DNA from 3 places in the Faunimonas sp. B44 genome. Region 3 is predicted to be linked to each of the others. Evidence: riboswitches for the same ligand, from Rfam matches in the RefSeq annotation. Region 3 holds a riboswitch; each other region holds the start of a gene.

Region 1 (9,812 bases), on a different contig from region 3:
GGTGCGGAGCCGGTACCCCATCGCCGACATGATCACCATGACGATCAGCGGGTTCCCGATCAGCACGAACAGCGAGAAGACGATCGCCCGCCCGAGATCCTGCCCGAGGCCGGAGAGGTCGAAGGACGCGCCGATCGAGACGAAGAAGAAGAGGAGCAGGAATTCCCGGAGCCCGGCGAGCCGGGCGGAGATCATGTCGCGATAGGGCGTCGAGCCGAGCGACACGCCCGCAATGAGCCCGCCGATCTCCTTGCCGAGCCCGACCGTGTCGCCGAGCGCGGCCGCGGCGGCCGCCCAGCCGATCGCGAAGATGACGAGCAGTTCCGGCGTGCGTGCGAGCCGGCCCATCAAACCGTCCGCCGCGTAGCGCACGAACAGGATCAGGACGACGATCGCGGCGACGAGCGCGGCGAGGACCTGCCAGAGCGAGCCGGCGCCGCCATGTTCGCCCTCGCCGATCCCGAGAGTGGAGAGGACCACCATCGTGATCACGACTACGATGTCCTGCACGATCAGGAAGCCGAGCGCGATGCGGCCGTGCAGCGTCTCGAGCTCGCGCTTGTCGCTGAGCAGCTTCACGATGATGATCGTGGAGGAGAAGGTGAGCGCGACCGCGACGTAGAGGCTGGTGACGGCGTCGAGGCCGAGCGCGAGCCCGATGCCGAACCCGATCACCGAGGTGAAGAGGACCTGCCCGAGCCCGGTCGCGAGCGACACCGGGCCGAGCGTCCTGACCAGGCGGAAGTCGAGCTTCAGGCCGACCAGGAAGAGCAGGAGCGCCACGCCGAGCTCGGCGAGGAAGCGGATCTGGCCTGCGGTCTCGGCGCTGTTGTCGAAGAGCGCGGCCGCCAGCAGCCCGACGGCGATGAAGCTGACGATCACCGGCTGGCGGAGCGCCGCCCCGAGCATCCCGATGGCTGCGGCGCCGAGCAGCAGCCACGCCATTTCGTGAAAGATTACGTCGGCCATCCACGATCCGTCTGACCGCCGTCGAATGGCAGCCCGCGGCGCGATGGTCAAACGGGATCGAGAGCTGCCGCCGCCGCTCCCGGCGGAGGGTTCTACTCGCGCCGGTCTGTGTGGCTCCGCGCCCGGGTGTGGAGCGGCCACAGGCGCTCCATGGCGAGATAGGTGAAGGAGGTCGACCAGCCGATGAGGAACAGGCCGTTCAGCGCCTCGATGCCCGAGATGAGGCGGAGCGCGCCGGCCGGGTAGATGTCGCCGAAGCCGAGGGTCGAATAGGACGTCACCGAGAAATAGAGGTAGTCGGCGAAATGGAGCTCCAGGTTGCCGTGGAGCGATCCGAGGCCGACGCGGTCGAGCAGGAGGTAGCCGGCGGCGTAGGCCCAGACCTCGATGGTATGCGCCGCGAAGCAGCCGAGCACCACGACGAGGATGCGCAGGCGGAGCGGGAGCCTCATTTGGGGAAGCGCCACGGATATGAGCCGCAGCACCTCGTAATGGATCACGATCGTCGCGACCACGAGCGCGCCCCCGATCAGGAGTGACACCGCCACGATCTGCTCCCCCCGCTCCACCTCCCCATTGCCTACGACGGCGGCGCGTCGGCGACAATCGCCCGGCCGGACGAGCGCTTGCGCCTTCGCCCCGCCCGCACTAGCGTGCGCGCCGTCTCGCGGGGTGCCCGTCCGGGCTGAGAGGCATGAGCCAACCCGTCGAACCTGATCCGGGTCATGCCGGCGGAGGGATGAGATGCCGAGAGCCGACGGCTCCCGCCCCGCACCCTGCCGCGCCCGACCCGGGACCACGCGCAGGCGAGGAGCAGCGTCATGAAGGTTTTCCGGGGAATCGGCTGGCTGCGGCTGGCCAGCGCGGCGATGGCCGCACTCGCGCTCGGCGCAGGCCAGGCTGCGGCGCAGGCGAAGCCGCGCCTGACCGTCTACACCTACACCTCGTTCGCCGGGAAATACGGGCCGGGCGCCACGATCAAGGAGCGCTTCGAGGCGGAGTGCGGCTGCACGCTGGACTGGGTGGCGAGCGACGACGCCGGCACGCTCCTGTCCCGGCTGAAGCTCGAAGGGTCCGGCACCCGCGCAGACGTCGTGCTCGGGCTCGACCAGAACCTCGTCGCGGAAGCGCGCGCGACCGGCCTCTTCGCGCCCCACGAGGTCGACCTCGCCGCGCTCGACCTGCCGGTTCCGTGGAGCGACGACACCTTCGTGCCGTTCGACTGGGGCTGGCACGCCTTCGTCTACGATTCCACCAGGCTCGCCGCCCCGCCCGCGAGCTTCCGCGACCTCGTGGAGGCCGAGGACGGCCCGACGCTCGTCGTCCAGGACCCGCGCACTTCCGCGCCGGGGCTCGGCCTGCTCCTGTGGGTCCGCTCGCTCTACGGCGAGGAGGCCGCCGGCGTCTGGCGGAAGCTCGCGCCGCGGATCGTCACCGTGACCAAGGGCTGGTCGGAGGCCTACGGCCTGTTCCTGAAGGGGGAGGCTGACATGGTGCTGAGCTATTCGACCTCGCCCGCCTACCACATCGGCGCGGAGAACGAGACGAAGTACCGGGCGGCGATCTTCCCCGAAGGGCACTACATGCAGGTCGAGGTCGCCGCCGCGACCGCCGCGTCGAAGAACCCGGATCTCGCCCGCGGCTTCCTCCGCTTCATGCTCTCCAACCCGTTCCAGTCGGCGATCCCCGAGGGCAACTGGATGTATCCGGCGGTCGAGCCGGAGGGCGGGCTGCCGGCCTCCTTCGCCGACCTCCCCGCGCCGGAGAAATCCCTGCTGATGACGCCGGAAGAGGTCCGCGAGCATCGCCGCCCCTTCGTCGACGAATGGCTCGACGCGATGAGCCGCTAGGCGCGCCATGGGCCGGCTGCCGGGCGTCGTCGTCCTCGTCCTCGTCTTCGGGATCGTCGCGGCGGCGCTCGGCGGGCTCGCCGCGGCCGCGGGCCCGGAGAGCGCGGACCTGCCCTGGCGCTATGTCGGCCGCGTCCTCGCCTTCAGCGTCGGCCAGGCGGCGCTCTCGACAGTGCTGTCGCTGCTTCTCGGCGCGGCGCTCGCGCTGGCGCTCGCGCGCCGGGCCCGCTTCCCGGGCCGCGACCTCTTCGTGGCGGCGCTCAACCTCGCCACCGTGCTGCCGGCGATCGTCGCCGTCTTCGGCATCGTGGCGGTGCTCGGCCGCTCCGGCTGGGCAGGCACGGCCGCGCGCTTCCTCGGCTTCGAGTACGGGTCGTGGCTCTACGGCTTGCCCGGCATCCTCGTCGCGCACGTCTTCTTCAACGCCCCGCTCGCGGCCCGCATCTTCCTCGGCAGCCTCTCGGCGGTGCCCGCCGAGCACTGGCGACTCGCCGCCCAGCTCGGCATGCCGGCCGGGGCCGTGTTCAGGATCGTCGACCGGCCGGTCCTCTTCCGGGAGGCGCCGGCGCTCGGGCTCCTGATCTTCCTGCTCTGCTTCACGAGCTTCGCCATCGTCCTGGCGCTCGGCGGCGGCCCGCGCGCCTCCACGCTGGAGGTGGCGATCTACGAGGCGGTGCGCTTCGAGGCCGATCTCGGGCGCGCCGGGCTGCTCGCCGCGATCCAGATCGCGATCTGCCTCGCCATCGCGGTGCCGGTGCTCGCGGCGGCGCGCCGGCCGCCGGAAATGCCGGGCGCGGCGCTCCCCGCCGAGCGGCCGGATACCGGCATCCCGGCGCTCAAGGCCCTGGACGGGCTCGTGCTCGCGCTCGGGGCGGCGCTCGTCCTGCCGCCGCTCGCCGCGATCCTCGTCTCGGGAGTCGCAGGTCTCTCGAGCCTCGCGCCGGGGGAGACGGCGCTCGCGCTCGTCACCAGCGTCGCGATCGCCGTGCCGGCCGGGCTGCTCGCGACGCTCTTCGCCGTCGCGCTCGCCGATCTTGCCCGCAGGCTGCGCGGCGGTGCGCGCGGCGACCGGGCCGCCGACGCGATCGGCCTCGTCGGCCTCGCCGCGCTCGCCATCCCGCCGGTCGCCCTCTCGGCCGGGCTGTTCGTGGCGCTCCGGCCGGTCGTGAACCCGTTCGCCTTCGCGCTGCCGCTCATCGTCCTCGTGAACGCCCTGATGGCGCTGCCCTTCGCGCTCCGCCAGGTCGAGCCGCCGCTCGCGCTCTCGGCCGAGCGCTACGGCCGCCTCGCCGACAGCCTCGGCATCGCCGGCGCCGCGCGCATCAGGATCGTCGACTGGCCGCTGCTGCGCCGGCCGTTCCTCGTCGCGCTCGGCATATCGAGCGCGCTCTCGCTCGGCGATCTCGGCGTCGCCGCCTTCTTCGGCTCGGGCAATCTCCTGACGCTGCCGCTCCTCCTCCACCAGCTGATGGGCGCCTACCGCATGGAGGCGGCGGCCTCCGTGTCGCTCCTCCTTGCCTCGCTCGTGCTCGCGATCTTTCTTGCCGCGCAACGCTGGTCCGGGGACGCGCTTGCTTGAAATCGCTGATCTGAGGCTCGACTATCCGGAGTTCAGCGCCCGCTACGACCTCCTGGTCCCGGCCGGCGCGCTCTGCGCGCTGATCGGCCCCTCGGGCGGCGGCAAGACCACGCTCCTCCACGCCGTCGCCGGCTTCGGCGAGCGGCCGACCGGCACGCTGCGCTTCGGCGGGCGCTACCTGATCGGGCTTGCCCCGGCCGAGCGCCCGCTCTCCATCCTCTTCCAGGATCACAACCTCTTCCCGCACCTCACGGCGGAGGAGAATGTCGGCCTCGGCATCAGGCCCGACCTGCGGCTGAAGGCGGAGGACCGCGCCCGCATCGCCGGGGCGCTCGAGCGGGTCGGCCTCGCCGGCATGCAGCGGAGGCGCCCCGGCGAGCTCTCCGGCGGCCAGCGCCAGCGCGTGGCGCTCGCCCGCGCGCTCGTCCGCGACCGACCCCTGATGCTCCTCGACGAGCCCTTCGCCGCGCTCGATCCCGCCCTTCGCGCCGACATGATCGCGCTCGTGGACGCGGTCCGCCGCGAGCGCGGCCTGACGGTGGTGATGTCGATCCACACGCCGGAGGACGTCGTCCCGATCGCCGAGCTGATGGCCTTCGTCGCCGACGGGCGGGTGGTCGCCGCCGACCGGCCGGACCGGCTCCTCGACGCGGCCGTCCATCCCGAGCTCGAGCCCTACCGCTGAGCCTCACGCCCGGGCTTCGCGCCGCGCCTCCGCCGCGGACGCGCCGACAAGCCCCAGCCGCTCGCGCGCGATCCACCGCCCGGTCATCAGGATCGCGACCAGGATCAAGGCGCTCGCGAGCCCGATCCAGATGCCGACGCCCTCGAGCCCGAAGCGGAAGCCGAGCAGCGCCCCGAACGGCAGGCCGACGCCCCAATAGCCGAACAGCGCGAAGAGCATCGGCACGCGCGTGTCGTGCAGGCCGCGCAGCATGCCCGAGCCGACCGCCTGCGCCCCGTCGGCGACCTGGAACAGCGCGGCATAGGCGAGGAACGTCGCCGCCAGCGCGACGACCTCCGCATTGCCCGGGTCGCCGATGTCGAGGAAGGCCGAGATCAGCAGCTCCGGCGCGCCGACCATGACGATCGCCGTCATGGTCATGAAGCCGACGCCGAGCGCGTAGGCGGTCCAGCCGGAGCGCGCGATCGCCTGCCGGTCGCCGGCGCCGAACGCCCGGCCGACCCGCACCGTCGCCGCCTGCCCGAAGCCCATCGGCACCATGAAGGCGAGCGAGGCGAGCTGGATCGCGATCGAATGCGCGGCGAGGCTCGCCGGCCCGATCAGGCCCATCAGGAACACCGCCGCGTTGAAGATCGAGACCTCGAACAGGATGGTCGCCCCGATCGGCAGGCCGAGCCGCCAGAAGGCGCGGAAGCGCGGCCAGTCCGGCCGCCAGAAGCGGCCGAAGACGTGGTAGCGCCGGAACCGGCGGTCGACCGAGACGATGAGCGCGAGCCCGAGGAACATCAGCGTGCTGCAGAGCGTCGTGGCGAGCCCCGCGCCGACCAGCTCCAGCCGCGGGAAGCCGAGCGCCCCGAACATCAGCACCCAGTCGGCGAGCGCGTTGACGACGATGGTGACCGCGCCGACGAGGAGCGCCCAGACCGGCCGCTCCAGCGCCGCCACGAAGCTGCGCAGCACGATGTAGCCGAGGAAGGGCAGCATCGACCATTGCAGCGCGCGCATGTAGGCGGCCGATTGCTGGGCGAGCGCCGGGTCCTGCCCGAGCACGTCGACGAGGATCGTCTCGGCGTTCCACAGCACGACCCAGACCGGCAGCGTGATGGCGATCGCGCTCCACAGCCCCTGCCGCACCGTGCGCCGCACGTCGCGGACCGAATTGAAGCGCCGCCCGATCTCGCGCGCGACCATCGCCGAGGTGGCGCCGAGGAGCCCGATCCCGAAGATCAGGAAGGCGAAATAGAGGTTGGAGGCGAGCGCGCCGGCGGCGAGGTAGCGCGGCCCGAGCCAGCCCATCAGCACGACGTCGGTCGCCGTCATGCCGGTCTGGGCGAGGTTGGTGAGGATGATCGGCCAGGCGAGCGAAAGGGTCGCGCGCACCTCCCGGGCCCACGCGCTCCGCGCGCCCATGCTCTTCGCCATCGTGTCCGGCATGGCGCGGCTTCTACTCTCGGGCCGCGGGAAAGGCCATCGGCTGTTCGACGGCGAGGCAGCGCTCAGTCAGAAGGCGGGCGCGTGCTGCGCAGTCGCTTGATCTCGCCGCGCTCCTTCTTGGCCGTGAGTCGCTTGCGCCGTGCAGCGGCGGTCGGCCGCGTCGGCTTGCGCTTCTTCGGCTGCTCGGCCGCCTTGCGGATCAGCGCGACGAGCCGCTCCAGCGCGTCGGCGCGGTTCCGCTCCTGGCTGCGGAAGCGGTCGGCGAAGAGCACGATCACGCCGTCTTTGGTGAGGCGCGATCCGGCCAGCCGCTCGAGCCGCAGCCGCACCGGCTCCGGCAGGTTCGGCGACCGGCGCGCGTCGAAGCGGAGCTCGACCGCGGTCGAGACCTTGTTGACGTTCTGGCCGCCCGGCCCGGACGCGCGGACGAACTGCTCGGCGATCTCGCTTTCGTCGATGGCGAGCGTGCCGGTGATCCTGATCATGGCGGGGCCTCGCGCCTGTCCCGGCTGGAATCGGGCTGCCTCCGCTCCAGATACCCGCCGCGGCGTTCAATGCAACGTGACCGGCCGGCGGTTGTCCGGCCGGCATGGCCGTGGCGTGATGAGAAGCTCGATTCCGGGAGGAGCAGAAGATGAAGCTCGACAGACGGCAATTGATGACGACAGCGGCGGCGGGCGCCGCCATGCTCGCCGTGCCCGCGATGCCGCGACCGGCCTCGGCCCAGCAGCCGCCGGCCGCACCGGGCGGGGGCCCGCAGCCCCAGCCGGCGAGCGCCTATCGCTACCGGATCGGCGACATCACGGTCACGGCCTGCGCCGACGGCTTCGCGGCGCGTCCGCTCGACGAGACGTTCATTCCGAACGCCGAGTTCGGCGACGTGCAGAAGGCGCTCGAGACCGCCTTCATCCCGACCGACACGCTGCCGATCCCCTTCACGCCGCTCGTCGTCCAGACCGGCTCCGAAGTGATCCTCATCGACACCGGCTTCGCCGACAACGGCCCGCCGACGACCGGGCAGCTTCGCGCCAACATGGAGGCGGCCGGGATCCGGCCTGAGGACGTCACCAAGGTGGTGATCAGCCATTTCCACGGCGACCACATCAACGGCGTGCGCAGCAAGGCGGGCGAGCTCGTCTATCCGAATGCGGAGATCATGGTCCCCGAGCCGGAATGGGCGTTCTGGATGGACGATGCGAAGATGGATTCCGCTCCGGAGGGCCTGAAGGGCAACTTCCAGGCGGTGCGCCGCGCCTTTGGCGACAACGCCTCCGACGTCACGCAGTACCGGTGGGACCAGGAGGTCGCCCCGGGCGTGACCGCGATCGACGCCCGCGGGCACACGCCCGGACACACCGCCTTCGTGATCGCCTCCGGCGACGACCGCATGATCATGATCGTCGACGTGACGAACCACCCGGCGCTCTTCGTGCGCAACCCCGACTGGTCGCCGGTCTTCGACATGGACGCCGAGCAGGCCCGCCAGACCCGCCGCCGGATCCTCGACATGGCGGCGACCGAAAGGCTGCGGGTCGCCGGCTACCATTTCCCGTTCCCGGCGAACGGCTACATCGTGAAGGACGGCGACGGCTACGATCTCGTCCCGGCCATGTGGATGCCCGCCACCTGATCGCGATGCGGGCGTGGCGGACATGCCACGCCCCTCGCCGCCACGCTCTCCGTCGTTCCCGCTCGCCCCGAGGGGCGCTCTGCGGCATTCCCTCGCTTCGTCGTACCGCCCGGACCCGTCCCGCGCACGCCGTGCGGAGCCGACGGGCAGCACTTTGCGCTTGCCCTCCTCTCCGTCTCGGTTTTGATCCTCGTCAAAGGCGGGGCGTGCGGTGGGAGGTAGCGTGGAGCAGTCGCAGAACGGGATGCCGACGGTGACCGCCACGGGTGCGGCCGCCGCGCCGGTTCCGCCTCGCGCCATCCGGATGCTGAGGGACGGGACGGCCTTGCTGCTCATCACCATCGCCCTCCTCGTCGCCGCGCTCGGGATCGATTCGCTTCTGCCGCCCGAATACGCGACCGGGCTCCTCTATCTCGGCATCATGATGCTGAGCTTCTGGCTGCCGTGGCGCTACGCGATCGTGGCGCTCGCCGCGCTCGCCGTGGCGTTCGTCGGCATCGGGTACGTCATCTCCCCGGATAGCGCGGCCTGGGGCGCCGTGGAGACGATCACCAACCGTTCGGTCGCCGCGGTCGCCATCGTGCTCACCGCCTTCATCGCCGACCGGCACCGCGCCTCCATCCGGGCGCTGCGGCGGAGCGAGGCGACGCTCAGGGAAGCGCAGAGCCTGACCCATCTCGGCCATTTCGAGCGTCGCGTGGGCAGCCCGGGCATCGCCTGCTCGGCCGAGTGCCTGCGCATCTTCGGGCTCGGCGCCGAGGCGCGGACAGTGCCGGAGCGCGAGCTCCTCGCCAGCATCCATCCCGACGACCGCGACCGCTTTGCGCGCCACCTGATGGAAAGCGGCGGCACCGAGGAACCCGTCGAGGCCGATTTCCGGGTGGTCTGCCCGGACGGGGAGGTGAGGGACGTCGTCTGCGCCATCCGCTCGAGCGCGGAGGGCGGCGTCCGGCAGCGCCTCGTCGGCACCGTGCTCGACGTCACCGAGCGCCGGCGGACCGAATCCGCGCTGGCTGAGCGCGAAGCGCGCCTGCGCTCGATCCTCGACACCGTGCCCGAGGCGCTCATCACCATCGACGAGTTCGGGATCATCGAGGATTTCAGCAAGTCTTCGGAGGCGCTCTTCGGCTACCAGGCCGAGGAGGTCATCGGAAAGAACGTCATGATGCTGATGCCGGCGCCCTACCGGGAGGAGCACGACGGCTACATGGAGCGCTACCGCCGAACCGGCGAGCGCCGGATCATCGGCATCGGCCGGATCGTCACCGGCCAGCGCAAGGGCGGCACGACCTTCCCGATGGAGCTCGCCGTCGGCGAGGCGAACGCCTCCGGCCGCCGCCTCTTCACCGGCTTCGTGCGCGACCTCACCTCGAAGCAGAAGATGGAGCAGGAACTCCGCCAGGCGCAGAAGATGGAGGCCGTCGGCCAGCTCACCGGCGGCATCGCGCACGATTTCAACAACCTCCTCACCGTCATCATCGGCAACCTCGAGATGCTGGAGGCGCGGCTCGAAGGCACCGAAGCGCAGCGCGCGCTCCTCGCCGAGGCGATGGAGACGGCGCAGCTCGGCGCCCAGCTCACCGAGCGCCTGCTCGCCTTCGGGCGGCGCCAGCCGCTGGTGCCGCGCGTGGTCGACGTCGGTCAGATGATTCGCGACCTGTCGGG
Region 2 (9,812 bases), on a different contig from region 3:
GGGAGGTGCTGGTGTTCCTCGCCTTGCCGGGCGTCGATCCGGACGGGGTCGAGGCGGCGATCGACGGGGCGGCGCTCGTCGTCGCCGGCAATCGCATCCTGCCGCCCGAGCTCCGCACCGCCGTGATCCACCGCCTCGAGCTGCCGCAGGGCCGGTTCGAGCGCCGCCTTCCTTTGCCGCCGGGCCGCTACGCCGGCGTCCGCCGAACGTCCGTGAACGGCTGCCTCGTCGTCAGCCTGCTGAAAGCGTGAGCTGGAGTTCCGCATGATCCGGAATGAGAGACTGTTCGCCGCTGCGGATGCCCCCGGGGCCGAGCCCGGCGGCGCGCTGCCGCCGCTGCCGCCGCTGCCGAAGGACGCGATCGTCATCGTTCCGGTGCGCAACATGGTGCTGTTCCCGGGCGTCGTGTTCCCGATCGCCATCGGCCGGCCGGTTTCGATCGCCGCAGCGCAGGAGGCGGTGCGGACGCAGGCACAGATCGGCGTCGTCCTGCAGCGCGACCCGCAGGTGGACGAGCCGGGCGCCGACGACCTGCACAAGGTGGGTACGGTGGCCAACGTCGTGCGCTACGTCACCACGCCGGATGGCGGCCACCACCTCGTCTGCCAGGGCGAGGAGCGCTTCCGCGTGGTCGAGTTCGTGCCGGGCTGGCCGTTCCTCGTCGCCCGGATCATACGCCTTCCGGAACCCGACGCGGTGTCGCCCGCCATCGAGGCGCGATTCCTCAGCCTCCAGTCCCAGGCGCTCGAGGCGATCGAGCTCCTGCCGCAGGCGCCTCCCGAAATGGCGCAGGCGGTGCGCGCCATCGCCGCGCCCGGCGCGCTCGCCGACGTCACGGCCGCCTACATGGACGCCAGGCCCGACGAGAAGCAGGAGATCCTGGAGACCGTCGACCTCGAGGCGCGGATGGAGAAGGTCGCGCGGCTCCTGACGCACCGGATCGAGGTGCTCCGCCTGTCGCGCGAGATCGGCCAGCAGACCAAGGCCGCTCTCGACGAGCGGCAGCGCGAGGTGCTGCTCCGCGAGCAGATGGCGGCGATCCAGCGCCAGCTCGGGGAGGGCGAGGGCAAGGCCGAGGAGATCGCCGAGCTGAGCGAGGCGATCGCGAAGGCAGGCATGCCGCAGGAGGTGGAGGAGCAGGCCCGCAAGGAGCTTCGACGCCTGGAGCGCATGCCCGAGGCCGCCGGCGAGTACGGCATGATCCGCACCTATCTCGACTGGCTGATCGAGCTGCCCTGGACGATTCCCGACGAGCCGCCGATCGAGATCGCCGAGGCGCGGCGCATCCTCGACGAGGACCATTTCGGTCTCGACACGATCAAGCGCCGCATCGTCGAGTACCTTGCCGTGCGCAAGCTCGCCCCCCAGGGCAAGGCGCCGATCCTCTGCTTCGTCGGGCCGCCCGGCGTCGGCAAGACCTCGCTCGGCCAGTCGATCGCGAGGGCCATGGGCCGGAAGTTCGTCCGCGTCAGCCTCGGCGGCGTTCACGACGAGGCCGAGATCCGCGGCCATCGCCGCACCTATATCGGCGCCTTGCCCGGCAACATCATCCAGGCCATCCGCAAGGCCGGGGCGCGGAACTGCGTGATGATGCTCGACGAGATCGACAAGCTCGGCGCCGGCATTCACGGCGATCCTTCGGCGGCGATGCTGGAGGTGCTCGACCCGGAGCAGAACGCCACCTTCCGCGACAATTACCTCGCCGTGCCGTTCGACCTCAGCCGCGTCGTCTTCATCGCGACGGCGAACATGCTCGACACCATTCCGGGGCCGCTGCGCGACCGAATGGAGGTGATCAGCCTCGCCGGCTACACCGACGACGAGAAGATGCAGATCGCCCGGCGCTACCTCGTCCCCCGGCAGCTCGAGGCGAACGGGCTCGCGGCCGCGCAGGCGGAGATCGACGAGGAGGCGCTGAGGGCGATCGTCCAGCACTATACGCGCGAGGCCGGGGTCCGGAATCTCGAGCGCGAGATCGGCAAGGCGCTCCGCCATGCCGCCGTCCGCATCGCGGAGGGGAGCGCTGCCGCCGTCCGCATCGGCGCGGACGACCTGGCGGCCGTGCTCGGGCCGCTCCGCTTCGAAAACGAGGTGGCGATGCGGACGAGCGTTCCCGGCGTCGCCACCGGCCTCGCCTGGACGCCGGTCGGCGGCGACATCCTGTTCATCGAGGCGACGCGGATACCCGGCAGCGGGCGGCTGATCCTCACCGGCCAGCTCGGCGAGGTGATGCGGGAGAGCGCCCAGGCCGCGCTCAGCCTGGTGAAGAGCCGCGCCGAATCGTTCGGGGTCGACCCGAAGCTCTTCGCCGACAGCGACATCCACATCCACGTGCCGGCCGGGGCGACGCCCAAGGACGGGCCGAGCGCGGGCGTCGCCATGTTCACGGCGCTGGCCTCGCTCCTCTCCGGGCGCACGGTGCGGAGCGACACGGCGATGACCGGGGAGATCAGCCTGCGCGGCCTCGTGCTTCCCGTCGGCGGCATCAAGGAGAAGGTGGTCGCGGCGGCACGCGCGGGGCTGACACGGGTCATGCTGCCCGCCCGCAACCGGCGCGACTACGAGGAGATACCTGAACAGGCCCGGGCGAAGCTGGAATTCGTCTGGCTGGAGCGCGTCGACGACGCCGTGGCCGCGGCGCTCAGCGACGGAACGGGCGAGGCCGCATCCTCCGGCGGCGCGAAGAAGGTCGCCTGACGGTTCGAGCGGCGCGCCGCCCTACCGGCCTCCGCCGGCGACCGGACGGGCCGGCGCGATGTCGGCCGGATCGAAGAACATTGCGAGCTGCAGGCTCTGCGCGATCCGCACCGCCTTCTCCATGAAGCTGTCCGCGACGGCCGGCGGGCAGAGCTCGTCCACGGTGCGCTTGAAGAGGCCGAGCCAGAGCGCGAAATCGCGCGGCGTGACGCCCTCGAGCCTGGCATGGGCGGGCACCGGGCGGCCCTTGTAGCGGCCGGTCTGCATCATGACGGAGGACCAGAAGGCGCACATCTTCGGCAGGTGATCGTCCCAGCGGTCGCCGATCCCGGCGGCGAAGATGGGGCCGAGCCGTTCGTCCGCCCGCACCCGGCCGTAGAAGGTGTGGACCACGCGCGCGATCAGGTCCTCGTCGAGGGCCTCGTGTCTCGGCTCGGGCGAAGTCGGCGCGGGGGCAATCGGGATCGTGGTCATGGCGATCGAAAGATGCAGGGGCTATGCTTCTTTCTACGATGATCCCGCAGCGTACGGCAATGCGACCGTTGGACCGGCTGGCCTGCCGTTCATTCCGAATCGAGGAGTGCGGCCATTCCGTCGTGATCGCCGGTCATCACCGCCGGATCGTCGAGGATCGCGTTCTCCAGCGGGACCGGATCGCCGCCGCGATAGAAGTCCGTGGCGGCGAGCCTGGCCGCGAAATCGTCCCTTGCCCGCACGAAGGAGGCGAAGCGGTGGGCGGGCCAGGCGATCGGATCGACGTTCTCGCGGCTGAAGGCGGCGGTGAAGACGAACGCCCCGCCGGCCGGGAACGGACCGAAGATGCGGCCGTGATTGTTGTCGACGATGAAGGGCTCGTTGGAGAAGGCATGGTCCCGCTCCGTCGGGATCTGGCCGTGATAGGCGTCCCCGATCCAGGCGCGGTAGCCTGCCGAGTGACCCTCGCGAAGCGGATAGCCGGCGAGAGCCGCGGCGCCGATCAGGCGCGTCTTGGCGTCGTCCGCCGATTTCGCCGCGCGGTCGACGATGACGACGTTGATGGGTTCCCGCAGCGCCTTCCCGTCGTAGATCTCCCCCAGCCAGTGGGCGGGCGTGCCCTGCGGATCGATCATCCACTTCCCGATCGCAGGCAGTCCGGGCGGGTTCGCGACGTCTGCTGGCGGGCTTCCCGAGGGCTGAGCCTCTGCGCTCGCGGCGAGAAACGCGGCGCCTGCGACCATTGCGCAGGCCGACCAACCCCGACACACGTAGAGGTTGACATGGTATCCGCTGCAGATAGCCTTCTCCCCGGCGCGGGGTGCTCGCCGGCGGGCGGGCTGAGATGACACCCGTGAACTTGATCTGGGCCATACCAGCGTAAGGACTGCCGCGATGATCGACGCCATCTGGGATTCCGTTCGTCAGGTGCGGTCGCAGCGACCGCTGGTCCTGAATATCACCAACTTCGTGGTCATGAACAACACGGCCAACGCCCTGCTGGCGCTCGGCGCTTCGCCGATCATGGCGCATGCCTGCGAGGAGATCGAGGATCTCGTCGCCGCCACGGGAGCGGTCGTCGTCAATATCGGCACGCTGTCGCCGCCCTGGACCGCCGCGATGCGGCTCGCCGCCCGAAAGGCGACCGCCGCCGGCAAGCCCTGGGTCCTCGATCCGGCCGGCGTGGGGGCGACGGCCTACCGCGACACCACTGCCGCGGGGCTGAGCGCGCTCAACCCTGACGTGATTCGCGGCAATGCGTCGGAAGTGCAGGTCCTCGCCGGCCTCGCCGGCGTGACGAAGGGCGTGGACGCCACGCTGGAAGCGGAGGAGAGCCTCCCCGCCGCCGCCCTGCTCACCGAAGCGACGCATGCGGTCGTCGCGGTGACGGGGCGGAGCGACTACGTGATCTTCGGACACGAGCGCCGAGCGGTCCACAACGGCCACGCCATGATGGCGCGCGTGACGGGGCTCGGCTGCACCGCGACCGCGCTCGTCGGCGCCTTCCTGGCTGCAGTCCGCGACCCGTTCGCGGCGACGTTGCACGCGCTCGCCGTGCTCGGCGTGGCCGGCGAGATGGCAGCCGAGAAGGCGGCGGGGCCCGGCTCGCTGCAGATGCTTCTCCTCGACGCGCTCTATGCGATCGACCGGCCGACGCTCGCCGCTCGCGTCAGGATCGACTGAGGCTCCGGCCGGGTCCTGTTTCCACCCGCAGCACCGCACGCGGCGCGACCCCGACCCGCTCCATCAGGCCCTTGGCGTCGAACGGGGCCCGCACCTTCGCGTCGTTGTCGAAATAGACGTAGACGTCCCGGCTGGGCAGGCCGGTTGGCGGCGAAGCGCTGGCGCGTTCGTTGGTCGGGACTTCGCCGCCCTCCGCCCAGGCGATCGCCCGCTCCGCCCAGAGGTCGAGCGCCGGCCCGTCATAGCCGCTCGCATAGAGGACCTCGGAGCCGTGCAGCCGGCAGTAGACGAAGTCGGCCGTGACATCCATGAGCCGCGGCCAGGTCACCGCGTCGGAGACGACGAGCGCGACGCCCTGCACCCTGAGGAGGGCTATGAAGTCCTCGCTCGCGAAGTCGGCATGGCGGATCTCCAGCGCATGCCGGAGCGGCCGGGTCGGCGCCGGCTCCAGCCACGTCCGGCCCGCGACGCGATGATCGTGATGCTGCCGCGCGAAGGCCTCCGCCTCGCTCGTGTCGCGCGGCAGGAGGCGCAGGAAGCTCTCGATCCGCTCCCGGTCGTAGCCGAAGTTCGGCGACAGCTGCCAGAGCAGCGGCCCGAGCTTGTGCCCGAGACTGAGGACGCCGGAGGCGAGGAAATTCGCAAGCGGGGCTTCGGCTTCGAGCAGCCGCTTCACATGCGTGATGAAGCGGGGCCCCTTGAGCGAGAAGACGAAATCGTCCGGCGTCTCCGCCGCCCAGCGCGCGAAGCAGTCGGGTTTCTGGAGGCCGTAGAAGGTGCCGTTGATCTCGATCGAGTTGAAGGTGCGGGCGGCGAAGGCGAGCTCCTGCTTCTGCGGCAGGCCGGGCGGGTAGAACACGCCGCGCCAGGGCCGGTAGGTCCAGCCGGAAATGCCGATCCGGATGTCGCCGCGGCGCCCCTGCATGCGAGCCTCGCCCTGTCCGCGGCGCGAGCGCCGCCATGCCCGAAATGCGCGACCGGGGCTGCGGTTCGCGCATCGCCGCGCACGGCGGAACTATAGCCGGCATCGGAACGGCTGCGGCGGGCGCGCGTTAGCATCATCGTTCAGCCTTGCACGTGAGTAACCGATGCCCGCCGCCCGGCCGATCTGGAAAGGCCACATCCGCCTCTCGCTCGTCTCCATTCCCGTCGAGCTCTACACCGCCACGAAATCGACCGCGAAGATCGCGTTCCGCCAGATCCACGAGCCGAGCGGCAAGCCGGTGAAATACGAGAAGGTGGTGCCGGGGATCGGTCCCGTCGACACCGGCGAGATCCTCAAGGGCTTCGAATACGAGAAGGGGCAGTACGTCCTCCTCACCGAAGACGACATCGACGACGTCAGGCTGGAGACGCGCAAGACGCTGGAGCTGACGCAGTTCGTCGGCGCCTGCGAGATCGAGCCGCTCTATTTCGACAAGCCCTATTTCGTCGTGCCGCAGGACGAGCTGGCGGAGGACGCCTTCCGCGTCGTCCGCGACGCCTTGCGGGAATCCGAGAAGGTCGGGATCGGCCAGCTGGCGCTGCGCGGCAAGGAGTACCTCGCCGCGCTCAAGCCGTGCGGCACCGGGCTCCTGCTCGAGACGCTCCACTACGAGGAGGAGATCCGGAAGTCCGACAGCTTCTTCTCCGGCATCAGCGGCGAACGGGCGGACGAGGATCTCCTCGCGGTCGCCCGGCAGCTGATCGACAGGAAGACGGCGCCTTTCGACGCCGCGGCCTTCAAGGACAACTACACCAAGGCGCTGCGCGCCCTCATCGACGAGCGCCTGAAGAGCAAGGGCGGCAAGCGGGCGGCGGTGCCGGATGCCGAGCCGGTCCGGACCGGCGGCAACGTCATCGACCTGATGGCCGCGCTGAAGCAGAGCCTCGAAGGGGCTGGCGCCTCCGGCGGGAAGGGCGGCGCTGCGGCCCCGGCCGCCAAGGCGGGCAGCCGTCCCAAGGGCACGGCCAAGAGCGCGCCGGCCAAGGGCGCGGCCTCGAAGTCCTCGGACGAGCCGAAGAAGACCCCCGCGCGCAGCCGGTCTGCCGCGGCCGGCGCGACCGAGAAGGCGCGCAAGTCGGCCTGACGCATGGCGCGCGCGAAGACGTCCGAGGCGCTGATCGAGTACAACCGCAAGCGCGACTTCGCGCGCACCGCCGAGCCGAAGGGCGAGGTGAAGGCCGGCGAGGGCTTCAGCTTCGTCGTGCAGAAGCACGCCGCGACCCGGCTCCATTACGACTTCCGGCTCGAGCTCGACGGCGTCCTCAAGAGCTGGGCCGTCACCAAAGGCCCGAGCCTCGACCCGTCGGAGAAGCGGCTGGCGGTCCGCACCGAGGACCACCCGCTCGAATATGGCGGCTTCGAAGGCACCATCCCGAAGGGCGAGTATGGCGGCGGCACGGTCATGCTGTGGGACCGCGGCACCTGGGAGCCGCTCCACGATCCCCGGGAAGGCCTCGCCGAGGGCAAGCTCCACTTCAACCTTCACGGAGAGCGGCTGAAGGGCGGCTGGGCGCTCATCCGCCTCAGGCCGCGCGCGGGCGAGAAGCGCGAGAACTGGCTCCTCATCAAGGAGCGCGACGAGACCGCCGATGAGGCCGATCCGCTCCTCTCCGAGCACGTCACCAGCGTCACGACGGGGCGCAGCATGGACGAGATCGCCACCGGCGATTCCGCCGTCTGGCACTCCGACAGGAATGAGCAGCCCGAGGCGAAGGCGCCTCCCGTCCGGCGCGCGCGCAAGCGCAAGCCGGTCGGGCTGCCGCCGTTCCGCCCGCCCGAGCTCGCGACGCTCGTATCCGAGCCGCCGGACGGGGGTGACTGGCTGCACGAGCTGAAATACGACGGCTACCGCGCGCTCGTCGCGGCCGACGGTGCCGAGGTGCGCTGCTACACCCGCAACGGGCTCGACTGGACCGACCGCTTCCGCCCGGTGGCGCGCGCCTTCGCGACGCTCGGCCTGAGCGGCGCCCTCGTCGACGGCGAGATCGTCGCATTCGCGCCGGACGGGCGTACCGATTTCTCCACGCTGCAGGCGGCGCTGAAGGAAAGCGGGCCGATCGCCTTCTTCGCCTTCGATCTCCTCGTCGAGGCCGGGGAGGATCTCTGCGCCAAACCGCTCGTGGAGCGAAAGCAGCGCCTGCGGACGCTGCTCGAGGGCATCCCGAAGGAGGCGCCGATCCATTACAGCGAGCATGTGCGCGGGGAAGGGCAGGCGGTGCTCGGCCAGCTCTGCGCCGCCGGCCACGAGGGCATCGTCTCGAAGAAGGCGGATGCACCCTATCGCGGCCAGCGCACGCGCTCCTGGCTGAAGACCAAGTGTACTCGGCGGCAGGAATTCGTGATCGGCGGCTGGATGCCGTCCGACAAGCGGCAGGCATTCCGCTCGCTCATCGTGGGCACGTGGCAGGACGGCAGGCTCGTCTATGCCGGCCGCGTCGGCACCGGCTTCAACGCGGACGACCTGGAGGCGCTCGGCAAGAAGCTCGCCGACCGCGCCGAACCTCGGTCGCCCTTCGCCGAGGTGCCGCGCGAGATCAGACGGAGCGCGCGCTGGGTGCGGCCCGAGCTCGTCGCCGAGATCGCCTATACCGAGTTCACCAGCGACGGCATCCTGCGCCATCCCTCGTTCCAGGGGCTCAGGGAGGACAAGCCGCCGCGCGAGGTCGTGATCGAGACGCCTGCGCAAGCGCCTGGGAAGTCGAGCGACGAGGGCGAGGACTCGACGCGCGCCGGCATCCGGGTGACGAGCCCGCACAAGGTGCTCTTTCCGAACCAGGGCCTGACCAAGGCCGACCTCCTCGACTATTACGAGGCCGTGTCCGCCGAGATGCTGCGTTTCGTCGGCGGCCGGCCGCTCAGCCTCGTCCGCTGCCCGCAGGGGCGCAGCCGCAAGTGCTTCTTCCAAAAGCACGACACCGGCGGCTTCCCCGACGCGATGCGCCACGTCATGATCACCGAGAATTCGGGCGAGACGGAGCAGTATTTCTACGTCGACGACCTCGCGGGCCTCGTCGCCGGCGTGCAGATGGGCGTGCTGGAGTTCCACGTCTGGGGCTCGCGGATCGACCAGCTCGAGAAGCCCGAGCGGCTCGTCTTCGACCTCGACCCGGACGAGGGACTCGATTTCCAGGACGTCCGCCGCGCGTCGTTCGACCTGCGCGACCGCCTCACGAAGATCGGCTTGACGAGCTACCCGATGCTCTCCGGCGGCAAGGGCGTCCACGTCGTGGTCCCGCTCGTCCGCCGCGCCGGCTGGACCGAGACGAAGGCCTTCTGCAAGGGCGTGGCGCAGGCGATGGCCGACGAGGAGCCGGACCGCTTCGTCGCCAACATGTCGAAGGCGAGGCGCAAGGGCCGGATCTTCGTCGATTACCTTCGCAACGAGCGCGGCTCGACCGCGATCGGGCCCTATTCCACGCGCGCCCGGGAAGGCGCCCCGGTCGCGGCTCCCGTCACCTGGGAGGAGCTGGAGACGATCGAGCGCGGCTCTGCGTTCGACGTCAGGACGCTGCCCGCCCGGCTCCTCGAGCGCGGCGACCCCTGGCCGGGTTACTTCGGGCAGAAGCAGTCGCTGACGAAGGCCGTCCTGAAGGCGGTCGGCGCCGGCTGACGCCGCCTTGCGCGGCCCCCGGGTTTCGGCCAGAGAGGCGGCCATGGAGCGGCTCATCCTCTGCGTCGACGGCGGCGGCACCCGGTCGCGCGCGCGCCTCGTCCGGCGCGACGGGACGGTCCTTGCCGCGGCCCAGGGCGGCCCCTGCAATGCGACGACCGACGCTGCCCGCGCCGCGGCGAGCGTCTCGGACCTGTGGCGGATGGCGGCTGCGGCTGCGGGGCTCGGAGGCGGCGCCGAAGCGGGCGCCGAGCTCGCCATCGGCGCCGCCGGGCTCGGCCTTGCCGCCTCGCGCGAGCGGCTCTTCGCCGCGCTGCCGCGCTTCGCCGGGCGGATCGTCATGAGCGACGGCTATGCGGCCCT
Region 3 (9,812 bases):
AAAGGTTCGCGGTCGGGTCGTTCGGCAGGATGCCGGTCGCGGTCTTCAGCGTGGTGTCGAAATACTGGAACTGCAGGCCCGCGCCGATCGAGACCATTTGGTTGATCTCATAGGCGATCATCGGGTTCACGTTGAGCGAGAACACCTTGGAGGTGCGCGAATAGGACTGGCCGGCCCATTGCGTCGCGGGGTTCGTCACCAGGCCGAACGGGCCGTTGACGGCGATGCCGGCGATGAGGCTGTCGGTCAGCCGGTAGGCGCTGTAGGTTGCGGGCACGAAGGCGTCCTGCCCCATGTCGCCGGTTGCGCCGGTGGCCGCGAGCCCGCCGCTCAGCGCGTTCAGCGTTCCGACCGTCGTGGCGGACGGGGTGATCTCGACCTTCGGGAAGACGCCGGAGCCGACCACTTCCGCCTCGAAGCCCATGACCTGCGAAAGCGTCGCGGGGTTCCAGAAGATCGAGGAGAGGCTGCCGCCCGCGGCCATGCCGGCGAAGCTCATGCCCTGGCCGTAGGCGCTCTGCTCGCGAAGCGCGAAGGCGCCGGCATTGGCGTCCGACACCGCCAGTGCGAGGACGGCGGCAGAGCCGAACAGCAAGGCAATCCGCTTCGAACTTGGCATGGACCGTTTCCCCCACTCGCGATGACGCGTCGCTGAACATGCGCGAATCGCAACTTGCAGTTAGCCAGCAGCCGCAAGCGGCGAGCAATTGCGAGTTGACACGGCGGCCGGGATGACATCATTCCGCGCCGTCCGTGTGGCAATCGCGCAACGAAATCCTGCGTCTGCGGGCGCGGCACGCGGCGAACGCGCTCCTGCAACCGTCGCCGCCGACATTCAGATGGGAGAACCTCAATGAAGCTGGTGCGGTATGGCGAGAAGGGCCGGGAGAAGCCCGGGGCGATCGATGCGCATGGGCGCATCCGGGACCTCTCCGGGATTGTTGCCGATTTCACGCCCGAAGTGATGACGATCGAGCTGCGCGACCGGCTCACCGCGCTCGACCTCGACGGCCTGCCGGTCGTCGACGGCAATCCGCGCCTCGGCGCGCCGATCGCGCGGACCGGCCATTTCATCGCGATCGGCCTCAACTATGTCGACCACGCCAAGGAAGCAGGCCAGCCGATCCCGGCCGAGCCGGTCATCTTCTCCAAGGCGCCGAGTTCGCTCAGCGGACCGAACGACGACGTCATCCTGCCGCGCGGCTCGGTGAAGGGCGACTGGGAGGTCGAGCTCGGCTTCGTGATCGGCCGCCACTGCCACTACGTCGACCAGGCAGACGCGCTCTCGGCCGTGTTCGGCTACGTGCTCGCCAACGACGTCTCCGAGCGCGCCTTCCAGATCGAGGGCACCGGGCAGTGGATCAAGGGCAAGAGCGCGCCGACCTTCGGCCCGATCGGCCCGTGGCTCGTCACGGCCGACGAGATTTCCGACCCGCAGGACCTCGCCATGTGGCTCGACGTGAACGGCGAGCGCATGCAGACCGGCAACACGAAGACGATGATCTTCCCGGTCTCGGAACTGATCGCCTATTGCTCCGAGAAGATGGACCTGGAGCCCGGCGACCTCGTCATCACCGGCACGCCGCCGGGCGTCGGCCTCGGGATGAAGCCGCAGAAGTTCCTGAAGGCGGGCGACGAGATGCGCCTCGGCATGGATCGCCTCGGCGAGCAGCGCCAGAAGGTCGTCGCCTTCCAGGGCTGATCCCCGCGCGAGATCGTCCGCCGGGCGAACCGGCGGACAAGCGCGCCTCAATCCGGCTGGCGCGCGTCGAGGAAGCTCTGGACCGACACCTCGCTCCAGGGCGCGAGCACGGTCCGGGCATCGGCATAGGATTGTGCGATGCGGCCGCTAAGATCGTCCCGCGCCGCGATTTCGCGCACGATGTCGCCGGCGGCCGAACGGGCCGCAGCCATGACGTCGCCGGGGAAGCGGACGAGCTCGATGTCCTTCTCCTTGAGGGCGGCGAGCGCGCGCGCGTTCATCAGCTCGGCCTCGGCGAGCGAGTAGGCGTTCTCGGCGCGCGCGGCGTTCTCGACCACCGCCTTCAGCGCCGCCGGCAGGGCGTTCCACGCCGCCAGCGAGACGATCAGCTCGCCGGTCCCGTTCGGCTTGTTGAAGCCCGGATGGTGGTAGTAGCGCGCGATCCTGTAGAAGCCGCTCGCCAGGTCGCTCTGCGGCCCGAGGAATTCCGCGCCGTCGATCATGCCCGACTGGAGCGCCGGCAGGATCTCGGCCACCGGCGTCGTCACCGGCGTCGCGCCGAGCCGGCGGTAGACCTCCCCGCCCGTGCCGGCGACGCGAAGCCGCAGCCCGCGGACGTCGTCGAGGGTCCTGATCGGGCGCACGAACCAGCCGCCCATGTTGAAGCCGGGATTGCCGGCCATGAACGGCTTCACCTCGAAGCCGGCATAGAGCTCGTCCCAGAGCGCCTGGCCGCCGCCATGCTCGATCCAGGCCATGTGCTCGGTCGGCGTCAGCCCGAAGGGCATGGTGGTGAAGAACACCGTCGCCGGGTGCTTGCCCTGCCAGTAGAAGGAGGCGGTGTGGCCGGCATCGGCGGCCCCGCCGCGCACGGCGTCGAGCACCTCGAGGCCCGACACGATCTCGCCGGCGGCATGGACCCTGACCGTCAGCCGGCCGTCGCTCATCTCGCCGATGCGGCGCGCGAGGCGCTCCGCCGTCATGCCGGGGCCCGGCAGGTTCTTCGGCCAGGACGTCACCATGCGCCATTCGATGCGCGCCTGCGCAAGCGCCGGTGCGGCGAGCGCGGCGGCGCCGGCGGCGCTCCCGCCGGCAATCAGCGTGCGTCGTGTGATGGAAGTCATCAGCGGCTCCAGATGGCGTGGAAATGGTGGACGGGACCGTGGCCGGACCCGATCGTGAGCGTGTCGGAGGCCGCGATCGCGGCGTGGAGATAGGCTTTGGCGGCTGCCACGGAGCCTTCGAGGTCGAGGCCGCGGGCGAGTCCGGCGGCGATCGCGGAAGAGAGCGTGCAGCCGGTCCCGTGCGTGTTCGGCGTGTCGAGCCGCGGCGCCTCGAACCAGCGGCGAAGCTCCGGCGTGACCAGGAGGTCGGCCGCCGTCGGCCCCTCGCCGTGGCCGCCCTTGAGGAGGACGCCGCGGGCGCCCTGCGCCAGCAGCGCGTCGGCCTGCCGCTCCATCGCCGCCTTGCCGTCCGCCACCGGCTCGTCCAGCAGCCGGGCCGCCTCGTGCAGGTTCGGCGTGACGAGGAGCGCGCGCGTGAAGAGCGTGTGCGCCAGGACCTCGACGGCCTCGTCGGCGATGAGCTTCGCGCCGCTCGTCGTGACCATCACCGGGTCGAGTACGACCGGGCCCGTGTCCCATGCGTCGAGGCCGCCGGCGACGGCTTCGATCACCGCCGGGTTGGAGAGCATGCCGATCTTCGTCGCGCCGACGGCGAGGTCGCCGTAGACGGCGTCCATCTGCGCGCGCACGAAAGCCGGCGGCACGTCGTGGACGCCCGTCACCGTCCGCGTGTTCTGGGCGGTGAGCGCCGCGATCACGCTCGCGCCGTAGACGCCGAGCGCGGAGAAGGTCTTCAGGTCGGCCTGGATGCCGGCGCCGCCGCCGGAATCCGAGCCTGCAATGGTGACCGCGATCGCCGTCATGCGGCTGCCCCCGACGCGCCGCGCGCGTCCTCCACGATGCGCCGGAGCCGTGCGGCCGCCGCCTCCACCTCGTCCGCCATGAAGAGCGCTGAGATGACCGCGACGCCCTCGGCGCCGGCTGCGACGATCGCCGCCGCATTCGTCTCGTCGATGCCCGCGATGGCGCCGACCGGCAGGCCCGGCCGCCGGCGGCGCAGGATGGCCGCGAGCGCCCGCCATCCGGCCACGCCGACCGCGCCCGGATTGTCCTTCGACTGCGTCTCGAACACGCCGCCGACGCAGACATAGTCGATCTCGTCGAGCGGGGAGCCGGTCGCCTCCGCCTCCGTCTTGACGCTCAGCCCGATCAGCGCCTGCGGCCCAAGCAGCCGGCGCGCATCGCCGGCCGCCATGTCGTCCTGCCCGACATGCACGCCCTCGGCGCCCGCGGCCAGCGCGACGTCGACGCGGTCGTTCACGAGGAGCGGCACGCCGCTCCCCGCGACGGCAGCGCGGATGGCACGCACCGCGTCGACCATCTGCCGCGTCGAGCCGGTCTTGTCGCGGTACTGCAGGAGGGTCGCGCCGCCGGAGACCGCCGCGCGGGCGAGGTCCGGCAGCGGGCGTCCGCGGCTGCGGGCGGGGTCGAGAATGCCGTAGAGCGTCAGGTCGACTGGGTTCATCCTGGATGTCCTTGGTGGTCGGCCGGCCTGCCGAGGCCGTGCAGTTCGTCGAGGAAGAGCGGCACGAAGCTGCCCGGGCCGGCAGCCTCCGCGCCGGCGCGCGCGCCCGCTTCGCCGAAGCCGTCGAGCGCAGCGGCGATGGCGGCGAAGGCATCCGCTTCGACGGCGAGGCAGGCCGCGGCGACCGCGCCGAGGGCGCAGCCCATCGCCGTCACCTCCGCCATGAGGGGGTGCCCGGTCTCCACCGTCGCGCGCCGGCCTGCGCCGCGCAGGAGGTCGACGGCGCCGGACACCGCCACGACGGTGCCGCGCGCCTCGGCCTCCGCGAGCGCCGCCTCCCCGATCGCCGCGGCCTCGCCTTCGTTGAGGCGGAGGGCTGACGGGCCGCGCGCCAGCAGCACGCGCGCGAATGCGGCGCGCTCCGGCGAGCGGTCGGCGAAGACCGGGTCCAGCACCCAGCGCCTGCTTGATGCCTCGGCCGCGGCGACGGCGCGCTCGATCGCCTGGCGCGACGATCCGGTCAGCATGCCGAGATTGACGAGGAGCGCGTCGCTGCTCGCCACGAAGGGGCCAATCTCGGCCGGATCGGTCGACATGGATGGCACGGCGCCGATCGCGAGCAGCACGTTCGCGGTGAAGGCCTGCGCGACGGAGTTGGTGAGGCAGTGGACGCGCGGACGGCGCGCCCGGACGGCGCCGAAAACCGGCGCGGGCGACGGCGCAGGGGCGAGCATCAGAGGCCCCGAAGTCCTGCGACGGCAAAATGAGGGTGTCTGTCGTCCATCGTGCCCATCCCTCCGCCGGTGTTAACCGGATCAGGTTCGAGGGGTTGGCGTGTCGCCTCTCAGCCGCCGCAGCGGCACCCCCTGAGCCAAGCTTCCCAGGACATAATCGGCAGGCGGGCGCCGCGCAACCCGTTCCTGCGGCGAGCGGCGCTTGCGGCGGACGCCCCGATCCGCTTCACTCCGGCCGAATCCGGAGGCCCGCATGACCCCCTTCTTCGTCATGATCAAATGCCAGCTCGGCAAATCCTACCAGGTCGCGACCGAGCTCGCGGACGCGGAGATCGCCTCGGAGATCTATTCGACGGCCGGCGACTACGACCTTCTCGCCAAGTTCTACGTCAATCCCGGCGAGGACATCGGCCATTTCGTGAACGAGAAGGTGCACCCGATCTCCGGCATCCAGGACACCAAAACCATCATCACCTTCAAGGCGTTCTGACCCTCAGCCTTGCGGCAGCTGCGCCTTGCGCTGCCGCTCCCGGCTGATCCGGAGCTGCCGCTCGCGCAGGATGATGAAGATGCCGGACGCGATGACGATCGGCCCGCCGATGAAGAGCGAAGGGCCCGGCAGCTCCGAGAAGACGAGATAGCCGAGCGCCAGCCCCCAGATCATCGAGACGTATTCGAAGGGCGCGATCGTGGAGGCGTCGGCGTGCCGGTAGGCCGAGGTCATGAGGATCTGGCCGATGCCGCCGAAGAGGCCCGAGGCGATGAGGAGCGCCGCGTCGGTGGGGTCCGGCACGACCCAGCCGAACGGCAGGGTCGCCAGCCCGGCGACGCTCGAAGTCACGGTGAAATAGAAGACGATCGTGCCGGTCCGCTCGGTGTGGGTGAGGCTGCGCACGAAGATGCCGGTGATTGCCGACAGCACCGTGGAGACGAGCGCCAGCACGGCGCCGAGGAGCGCGGTATCGGCGACGGCGCCGGCGCCGAGGAGCCCGAGCTGTGGCCACAGGATGACCAGAATGCCGGCGAAGCCGACGATGACGGCGCTCCAGCGATAGGCACGCACCGTCTCGTGCAGCACGAGCGCCCCGAGCACGACGATGAAGAGCGGCGCGGCATAGTTGATGGCCAACGCCTCCGGCAGCGGCAGGCGCTGGATCGCGGCGAACCACAGCCCCATGCTGGCGACGCCGACGAGGCCGCGGCCCGCATGGACCATCGGTTTGTCGGTCCTCAGCGCAACCAGGAACTCGCCCCGCCAGACGAGCATCGCCACGATCGGGATGAGCGCGAAGGCCGAGCGGAAGAACACGACCTCGCCTTCCGGCACGCGCCCCGCCGTCGCCTTGATGCAGACGAGCATCAGGGTGAAGAGCAGGGTCGAGGCGATCTTGAGGACGATTCCGTAGGCGGGGCTCATCGTCCGGTGCCTAGCATGGAGTCGGGCCGGCCGCGCATGCGGACCGGTCGCCGATGCGCGGCTCCGCCATGCGCGATTCGCAGGGCTCCAGCCCGGACCGGGGGTCAGCCGGGATCGATCCGGCGATAGCGAGCCTCGGCGAAGCTGTAGACCGCGAAGGCGAGGAAGCCGATCCCCATCGCGAGCAGGATCGCCCAGCCGAAGGCGAGGCCCTGCACGGCAGCGAGCGCATCCTTCAGGCCCGGCTGGTTCTCGGGGCTGTAGGCGAATCCGCCGGTGACGATCAGGATGGCGAGGATCAGGAACACCGCGCCGCGCGCGAAGAGGCCCGCCTGCGACAGCGGTCGGACCCAGCGCCCGATGTCGGGCGGACAGCGCATGTGTTTCTCGAAGCCGGCCGTCGCCGCCTTCCAGAAATGGGCGCCGGCGACCGCGAGCAGAATGGCCGCGACGGCCCAGACGACCAGCCAGCCGAGGCCCGCGTCGAACACCGCCGCGATCCAGCCGCCGGTCGGGTCGCCATTGTCGCCGCCGGAGCTGCCCCAGCGGGAGACCAGGCCGAGGGCGAACATCGCCAGCGCGAAATTCACGACCCCGCTCCCGAGCAGTCCGGCGCGAACGGCAATCCCCTTGGCCCCCTTGCCGTGATGGTCGGGGTCCTTGACGGCCTGTATCACCCGCCATCCGGCATGGCCGAAGAGGCCGATCACCATCGCCCAGACCAGGATCGTACCGAAGGGAGCGCCGAGGACCGCGGCGAGCGCGTCTTCGCTGTCCTTGGCCTCGGAGCCGCCGAGCGCCGCGAGGATCGTGAAGAAGCCGATGATCAGGTAAACGGTTCCGCGCGCGGCATAGCCTGCCCGGGCGAGGCGCTCGATCCCGGTGCTGATGGCGGCGTCGGTCTGCGGCATGCCCCGGAGAACGACCGAGCCGAAGGCATGTTCCTTCGCCTGCTCAAGCCTTTGCGGACCTGATCGCCTCCCACAGCCGCTGCGGCGTGGCCGGCATGTCGATGTGATCGATGCCGTAGGCGCGGTGAAGCGCGTCGACGACGGCGTTCATCACCGCCGGGCAGGAGCCGACCGTCCCCGCCTCGCCGGCGCCCTTGATCCCCATCGGGTTGTTCTTCGAGGGGACGTTGCGCGTCTCGAAATGAAGGAACGGCATGTCCCATGCCCGCGGCATCGCATAATCGTTGAGCGAGGCGGTCACGAGCTGCCCGTCGGCATCATAGACGGTGCGCTCCAGAAGCGCCTGGCCGACGCCCTGCACGACGCCGCCGTGGATCTGGCCGGCGAGCAGCATCGGGTTCACGGTCGCGCCGAAATCGTCCACGACGGTATAGGCGAGGATGTGCGTCTCGCCGGTTTCCGGGTCGATCTCCACCTCGCAGACATGCGTCCCGTTCGGGAAAGTGGCGTCCTCGCTCTTGAACTGGCCGGTGGCGACGAGCCTGGCCGGGTCGCTCGCCTTCTGCGCCAGCTCGGCGAGCGACACGCTGCGATCCGTGCCGGCGATCACCGCCCGGCCGCCGGCGAGCTCGATGTCGGCCGGCGAAGCCTCGAGCTGGTCGGCGGCGAGCTCCCTGATCTGCTTCGCCAGAGCGCGCGCTGCGAGGTCGACGGAGGGAACCCCGATCGGGATCGAGCGCGAGCCGCCCGTGCCGCCGCCGCTCGGCAGGTCGTCGCTGTCGCCCTGGACGACCCGGATCGCGTCGTAGTCGAGGCCGAGAGGCTCGGCGAGAAACTGGGCATAGGCGGTGGCGTGCCCCTGCCCGTTGGTCTGCGTTCCGATGTGGAGGCTCACCACGCCGTCGGGCCCGAGCTCCGCGCGCGCCGGCTCGGAACCGGCGAAGGCGCAGGCCTCGATATAGGTGGAGAGCCCGATGCCGCGGATGCGCCCGCGCGCCCTGCTCTCCTCCAGCCGCCGCTCGAAGCCGTCGTAGTCCGCGGCCTCGAGCGCCCGCGTCAGGTGGCCGTCGAAATCCCCGGTATCGTATGTCCGGCCCGTCCGCGTCCGGTACGGCATCTGCTCGGGGCGGATGAAGTTGCGGCGCCTGATCTCCACCGGCGACAGGCCGACGACGCGCGCCGCGTGATCGATCAGCCGCTCGATCACGTACGTGGCCTCCGGACGGCCCGCACCCCGATAGGCGTCGGTCGGCACGGTGTTGGTGAAGACGCAGGTGCAGGTGATGTGCAGCGTCTGGAAGTCGTAGACGCCGGGCGCCATCGTGAGCCCGAGCCAGGGAATCAGCGGCCCGAATCGGGACAGGTAGGCCCCCATGTCGGCGAGGAGCCTGATCCGCATCGCAATGATCCGCCCCGTGGCGTCGAGTGCGAGCGCAGCCGTCGTGACATGGTCGCGCCCCTGCGCGTCCGCGAGGAAATGCTCGTTGCGATCCGACACCCACTTGACCGGGCGGCGGAGCGCCTTCGCGGCCTTGGCGGCAAGCGCGTACTCGCGATAGGGCACGGCCTTCACCCCGAAGGCGCCGCCGACGTCGGGCGTGAGCACCCGGATGCTCTCGTGCGGCACCTTGAGCACGCTCGCGAGCGACGTGCGCATGTTGTGCACGCCCTGGGTGGGGATTGTGAGCACGTAGCGGTCGCGCGCTTCGTCGTACTCCGCCACCACGGCCCGCGGCTCGAGGTAGTTGCAGACGAGCCTGTTGTTCACGAGCGTCAGCTCCGCGACGTGCGCCGCTTTCGCGAAGGCTTCGGCCGTTGCCCTGGCGTCGCCGCGCTCGTATTCGAAGGCGACGTTGGTGCCGCGCTCGGGCCAGACGAGCGGCGCGCCGGGCGCGAGCGCCGCGACCGAGCCGGTGACCGCCGGCAGCGGGTCGTAGTCGACCCCGATCGCCTCGGCGGCGTCGCGCGCCGTCAGCGGATCGTCGGCCACGACGAAGGCGATCGCGTCGCCGACATGCCGGACGAGGTCGCCGCACAGGACCGGGAAGGGCGGCTTGTCCGTCGGCCCGCTCGGCTTGGCCGGCCCCGTCGCTTCGCACGGCATCGAGCCGAGATCGGCGACATCTGCCGCCGTCCAGACGAGGCGCACGCCCGGCAGCTGACGCGCCTCCTCCAGTCCCGCGAGCGATATCCGGGCATGGGCGGCTGCGGAGCGGAGGACGTGACCATGCAGCGCGCCCGTCGGCGCGACGTCTGCCGTGAAGCGGCCCTCGCCCCGGATGAGCGCCGGATCTTCAAGGCGCCGCACCGGCGCGCCCATGCCGAATTTCAGCGGCGCGAACTCGTTCATCGGGTGTCCTGAGGCCGTTCGAGAGGACCCCGACAATAGCGCGGGGGCAGACGAATGAAAGGCCGAGGGTACGGCCGCGCGCCTTCCGGAACACCGGCCGGCGGCGGCG

Evidence for each region. A riboswitch is a leader RNA that binds a small molecule or an ion and turns the genes downstream of it on or off. The one in region 3 is predicted to bind thiamine pyrophosphate.
Region 1: another riboswitch for thiamine pyrophosphate. It lies ahead of thiB (thiamine ABC transporter substrate binding subunit); the one in region 3 lies ahead of ACUN0C_RS09660 (hydroxyethylthiazole kinase).
Region 2: another riboswitch for thiamine pyrophosphate. It lies ahead of thiM (hydroxyethylthiazole kinase); the one in region 3 lies ahead of ACUN0C_RS09660 (hydroxyethylthiazole kinase).

The regions. Positions count from the first base shown of each region.
Region 1 is NZ_JBQYEX010000001.1:130,807-140,618, forward strand. Features, by position in the region: gene ACUN0C_RS00645 (cation:proton antiporter) at 1-969, opposite strand, end outside; gene ACUN0C_RS00650 (potassium channel family protein) at 1,062-1,517, opposite strand; TPP riboswitch at 1,628-1,726, shown strand; gene thiB (thiamine ABC transporter substrate binding subunit) at 1,791-2,819, shown strand; gene ACUN0C_RS00660 (thiamine/thiamine pyrophosphate ABC transporter permease ThiP) at 2,827-4,398, shown strand; gene ACUN0C_RS00665 (thiamine ABC transporter ATP-binding protein) at 4,391-5,083, shown strand; gene ACUN0C_RS00670 (MATE family efflux transporter) at 5,087-6,517, opposite strand; gene arfB (alternative ribosome rescue aminoacyl-tRNA hydrolase ArfB) at 6,580-7,002, opposite strand; gene ACUN0C_RS00680 (MBL fold metallo-hydrolase) at 7,152-8,147, shown strand; gene ACUN0C_RS00685 (PAS domain S-box protein) at 8,371-9,812, shown strand, end outside.
Region 2 is NZ_JBQYEX010000007.1:16,854-26,665, reverse strand. Features, by position in the region: gene ACUN0C_RS13425 (Hsp20/alpha crystallin family protein) at 1-251, shown strand, start outside; gene lon (endopeptidase La) at 265-2,697, shown strand; gene ACUN0C_RS13415 (group III truncated hemoglobin) at 2,719-3,171, opposite strand; gene ACUN0C_RS13410 (hypothetical protein) at 3,261-3,806, opposite strand; TPP riboswitch at 3,978-4,075, shown strand; gene thiM (hydroxyethylthiazole kinase) at 4,066-4,854, shown strand; gene ACUN0C_RS13400 (DUF72 domain-containing protein) at 4,841-5,779, opposite strand; gene ku (non-homologous end joining protein Ku) at 5,943-6,923, shown strand; gene ligD (DNA ligase D) at 6,927-9,449, shown strand; gene ACUN0C_RS13385 (BadF/BadG/BcrA/BcrD ATPase family protein) at 9,493-9,812, shown strand, end outside.
Region 3 is NZ_JBQYEX010000004.1:160,346-170,157, forward strand. Features, by position in the region: gene ACUN0C_RS09635 (OmpP1/FadL family transporter) at 1-619, opposite strand, end outside; gene ACUN0C_RS09640 (fumarylacetoacetate hydrolase family protein) at 854-1,702, shown strand; gene ACUN0C_RS09645 (TRAP transporter substrate-binding protein) at 1,750-2,826, opposite strand; gene thiD (bifunctional hydroxymethylpyrimidine kinase/phosphomethylpyrimidine kinase) at 2,826-3,629, opposite strand; gene thiE (thiamine phosphate synthase) at 3,626-4,291, opposite strand; gene ACUN0C_RS09660 (hydroxyethylthiazole kinase) at 4,288-5,025, opposite strand; TPP riboswitch at 5,067-5,168, opposite strand; gene ACUN0C_RS09665 (Lrp/AsnC ligand binding domain-containing protein) at 5,279-5,515, shown strand; gene ACUN0C_RS09670 (DMT family transporter) at 5,519-6,442, opposite strand; gene ACUN0C_RS09675 (DUF1206 domain-containing protein) at 6,547-7,353, opposite strand; gene ACUN0C_RS09680 (xanthine dehydrogenase family protein molybdopterin-binding subunit) at 7,397-9,703, opposite strand.